2 regions of the Arthrobacter sp. 10N43 genome follow, and region 2 is predicted to be linked to the other one. Evidence: riboswitches for the same ligand, from Rfam matches in the RefSeq annotation. Region 2 holds a riboswitch; the other holds the start of a gene.
What was found. Region 2 has a riboswitch for glycine ahead of gcvP (aminomethyl-transferring glycine dehydrogenase). Riboswitches for the same ligand answer to the same signal wherever they lie in the genome.
Positions count from the first base shown of each region.

Region 1: linked by a shared signal. The riboswitch ahead of gcvP (aminomethyl-transferring glycine dehydrogenase) and the one ahead of gcvP (aminomethyl-transferring glycine dehydrogenase) in region 2 are both predicted to bind glycine.

Region 1 is NZ_JBFTIA010000015.1:1,458-3,836, forward strand. It holds partial or broken gene gcvP (aminomethyl-transferring glycine dehydrogenase) at 1-1,125, opposite strand, end outside; glycine riboswitch at 1,163-1,268, opposite strand; glycine riboswitch at 1,270-1,367, opposite strand; gene AC1DDO_RS19780 (hypothetical protein) at 1,503-1,754, opposite strand; gene AC1DDO_RS19785 (putative hydro-lyase) at 1,751-2,379, opposite strand, start outside.
Region 2 is NZ_JBFTIA010000019.1:65,478-67,856, forward strand. It holds gene AC1DDO_RS21640 (TetR/AcrR family transcriptional regulator) at 1-534, shown strand, start outside; glycine riboswitch at 735-833, shown strand; glycine riboswitch at 835-948, shown strand; partial or broken gene gcvP (aminomethyl-transferring glycine dehydrogenase) at 988-2,379, shown strand, end outside.

The DNA of each region.
Region 1 (2,379 bases), on a different contig from region 2:
GGCGTTGTTGTGGACGGTCTGGGCGATGGCCTTCAGGCCCTCGGGACCGTGGTAGACGGCGTACATCGAGGAGACGATGGCCAGCAGCGCCTGGGCGGTGCAGATGTTGGAGGTGGCCTTCTCACGGCGGATGTGCTGCTCACGGGTCTGCAGGGCCAGACGGTAGGCGGGGACGCCCGCGTTGTCCTTGGAGACGCCAACAATTCGGCCGGGAAGCGTGCGTTCCATGCCTTCGCGCACCGCCATGTAGGCCGCGTGCGGGCCGCCGAAGAACAGCGGCACGCCCAGGCGCTGCGTGGAGCCGACGGCGATGTCCGCGCCCTGCTCGCCCGGAGGGGTGATCAAGGTCAGGGCCAGAAGGTCCGCTGCCACGGTGACCAGGGCGCCGCGGCCTTTGGCCTCTGCGATCACGGCGGACTGGTCCCACACCCGGCCGGAAACGCCCGGCTGCTGCAGGACGACGCCGTTGATGTCGCCGGCGGGCAGTCCCTGGGAGAGGTCGGCGACCTCGACCTCGAAGCCCAATGCGTCGGCGCGGCCCCGCACAATGGCGATGGTCTGCGGGAGGCAGTCGGCGTCGAGGACGGTCTTGCCGTCGCGGGCACCTGCGTTCTGTCCTGCGGACTTATTTGCCCTGCGCATCAGGAGCACGGCTTCGGCGACGGCGGTGGCCTCGTCGAGGAGGGACGCATTGGCGACCGGCAGCGCGGTGAGGTCCTGGACCATGGTCTGGAAGTTCAGCAGTGCCTCGAGCCGGCCCTGGGAGATCTCCGGCTGGTAGGGCGTGTAGGCCGTGTACCAGGCGGGGGCCTCGAGGATGTTGCGGCGGATGACCGGCGGCGTGACGGTGTCGTAATAGCCCTGGCCGATCATCTGCACGGCGGTCTTGTTCTTGGAAGCCAGCTTGCGCAGTTCGGCCAGCACCTCAACTTCGCTGAGGGCGCTGTCCAGGCTGAGCGGCTTTTCCTGGCGAATGGAAGCGGGGAGTGCATTGTCTACGAGGCCGTCTACGCTGTCGTAGCCGACGGCCTTGAGCATGGTGTCGATGTCTGTTTGGCGGCGCGCACCGATATGGCGGTCTGCGAACGTGGACGGGGACGACTGAATCGTCATGAGGAACTCCATAATTCAGGTGGCACATAGTGCCACGATGATTCGGGTTCCTCCCCGCTCTGTATTGGACCTGAGAGTTTCCGCGTTGCCTGCTGTTAGCAGGCGCCACTTGCACCGTCGGTGAGCCCGGTTTCCCGGACTGCTTTCCAGAGTTGCCTTGCCGCGGCGGTACGTGGGCCTGAGAGATTCCTGGGGAGGATTTGCTCCTACGGCGCCTGCTGAACGTACCGGCAGGACTCTCCCGCCGCAGATCATAAGCTGTGCCACTGGTGGGTGACACGGCTCACACGTTACTTGTTGCGGGGGCCGGTTGCAAGAGGTGGGTCCGTATGACGCGTTGTTTGACGATAACAACCGCAAGCCGGTCCGCGTCCGCGAGGCTAGGCCAACTAGTCCGCCGGCCGGGGAGGTTCGTGGAGGCCGAATGCCGAGCCTTGGAGGTATGGCACGGCACCGGAGTCGCCGGAAGCGGACGACGGCGGGAAGTCCAGCTGGCCCTCGTGCATCGAGATGCTCGCTCCGGCCGGGCTCTGCCAGACTCCGGTCAGTTCGCAGTGGGTGCCCGTGGCTTGCCGCCGCGGCGCTGAGAGTTTGACGATCCTGCGTGCCCGTTTCTCGGCTACGGGAAATCTCTTCTTCACGATGACGCTCCTGTCCGTTCCCGGTAGGTGCTTTCGGGAACATCAGTGATGAACATGTGTCCGGGGGCGTGGCTGATGGCGAAGGCGGGCCTTGATGCCATCACTGCGCTCTGCGGCGTCACGCCGCAGGCCCAGAAAACCGGCACTTCTCCCGGCCGGATCTCCACCGCGTCGCCGAAGTCGGGGAGGTTGATGTCGGCAATGCCGAGGTCCCCGGGCGTCCCGACGTGAACCGGGCTGCCGTGAACCTTAGGTACTTCCGACGTCACCCTGATGGCCGTTTGGACCAGTTCGGGCGGCATCGGGCGCATGGAGACCACCATCGGCCCGTGGATTCGGCCGGCAGGGGTGCACTCGATGTTCGTGCGGTACATGGGGACGTTGCGGCCGGTTTCGGTGTGCCGGAGCGGGACGCCCGCGCTGGCAAGCGCGGCTTCGAAGGTGAAACTGCAGCCGATGAGGACGCCTACCATGTCATCACGCCAGACCGATGCGACGTCCGTGACTTCGCCGGCAAGTTCGCCGTCCACCCACACCCGGTAGGCCGGGATGTCAGTGCGGATGTCCGACCCCGCGGCGAGGGCGCTCTGGTACTGTCCCGCCGGGATTACGTCGATGACGGGGC
Region 2 (2,379 bases):
AGGAAACCCGTCGCCCGCGAGGCCGTTCTCCACGCCTTCGAATCCCTGCTCATCGAAGTCGGTGAACGCGCCGCGACGCTGGACGCCGTCGCGCGCCGGGCCGGAGTCTCCAAGGGGGGCCTGCTCTACCACTTCCCGACCAAGGAGGCGATGATCGCGGTCCTGCTCGAGCGACTGGACGGGCACCTCGCTGCCGATGTCGCCGCCATGGCTGAGGCCCCCGAGGGTGCGGCGGTGTACTTCATCAAGTCCTCGGTGTGGGCGGACACCCCCATGGACCGGGTGTTCGTCGCGGCCACGAGGCTCGCCGAGGTGGCGCACCAGGAGACCCTCCGCCGCTTCGCCGCCGCCCAGGCGAACTGGCTGGAACTGCTGGCTGCCGACGTCGGGCCCGCCATGGCGAAAGCCGTCCTGTACATGGGGGACGGGCTGTACTTCAACGCCATGCTGGGCCGGGGGCCGGGCGGGCAGCCGCCGGAAGTCAGTGACGACGTCGAGAGCCTCCTGGCCGCCGTCGAGAAGCTGCGCCGCTGACGGCCGCCGAGACCCGCCCGTCGAATACGCCGGAAGCCTGCGACTACGCCGGAACGAAGCGGCGTCCCCGCACGCCTGCGGCGAACTCGCGTGGCCGGACCTGTAACTTGGGGCCGCCGCCGGGAGGGAGTTTGCGGACGCGCGCCCGGCATAGGACAATGAGTGCTGTGACTGTTGTCACCCCAAATTGAATACGCCTTTGATCTGCGGCGGGAGAGTCCTGCAAGTAGGTACAAGCAGGCGCCGTAGGAGCAAATCCTCCCCAGGAATCTCTCAGGCCCATGTACCGCCGCGGCAAGGCATCTCTGGAAAGTAGCAGGTGCGTCCCTAGCGCGCTGTGCTCACCGACGGTGCAAGCGGAGCCCCTCATGTGGGCTGCGCGGAAACTCTCAGGTCCAATACAGAGCGGGGAGGAACCCGAATCAATGTGGCGTACCCTGCGCCGCCTGAGTTATGGAGTTCCTTGTGACTGTTACCCCAGCCTCCACGTCCTTCGTTGACCGGCACATCGGCGCCCGCCGCCAGGCCGACGTCGACGCCATGCTGAAGGCTGTCGGCTACGACACCGTCGACGCCCTGGTGGACACCGCCGTTCCGAAGGACATCCGCCAGGACTCCGACCTCGCGCTCGACGCAGCCCTCAGCGAAGTGGAAGTCCTCGCCGAACTGCGCAAGCTGGCCGCGAAAAACAAGACCGCCGTGCAGATGATCGGGCAGGGCTACTACGACACCCTCACCCCGCCGGTAATCCGCCGCAACATCCTCGAAGCCCCGGCCTGGTACACCGCCTACACGCCCTACCAGCCGGAAATCTCCCAGGGCCGGCTCGAGGCGCTGCTGAACTTCCAGACCATGGTCCAGGACCTCGTCGGGCTGCCGATCGCCAACGCCTCGCTGCTGGACGAAGCCACCGCCGTCGCCGAGGCCGTGCTGATGATGCGCCGCGCGAACAAGAACAAGGCCGCCCACGACGGCAAGACCGTCTTGGACGCCGACTGCCTCCCGCAGACCATCGCGATCGTCAAGGGCCGCGCCGAGGCCCTCGGCTTCGAGGTCGAGGTTGCCGACCTCTCCAGGGGCCTGCCCGAGGGCGTCATCAACGGCGTCGTCCTGCAGCAGCCCGGCGTCTCCGGCCGCGTGTTCGACCACACCGCCGTGATCGCCGAAGCCAAGGAACGCGGCGCCCTCGTCACCGTCGCGGCCGACCTCCTCTCCCTGACCCTCATCACGTCCCCGGGCGAACAGGGCGCCGACATCGCCGTCGGCTCCGCCCAGCGCTTCGGCGTGCCGCTGTTCTTCGGCGGCCCGCACGCGGCCTACATGGCGGTCCAGAAGGGGCTCGAACGCTCCATGCCCGGCCGCCTCGTCGGCGTCTCCAAGGACAACGCGGGCGTCCCCGCCTACCGCCTGGCCCTGCAAACCCGCGAGCAGCACATCCGCCGGGAGAAGGCCACCTCGAACATCTGCACCGCCCAGGCGCTGCTGGCCATCGTGGCATCCTTCTACGCCGTCTACCACGGCCCCGACGGGCTGAAGGCAATCGCCCAGACCGTCCACGGCCACGCCAGGACCATCGCAGCCTCCCTGAAGACCGCCGGCTTCGACGTGCTGCACACCTCCTTCTTCGACACCATCACCGTCTCCGTGCCGGGCCGGGCAGCAGAGATCATCGCGGCCGCCGACGCCAAGGGCGTCAACCTGCGCGCCATCGACGCCGACACCGTCGGCATCTCCGCCGATGAGGCCACGACGGCGGCCATCGTCGCCGACGTCGTCGCCGCCTTCGGGGCCAGCGTCGTTGACGCAGCAGACTCCTCCTTCGGCCTGGACACCGCCGTCGAACGG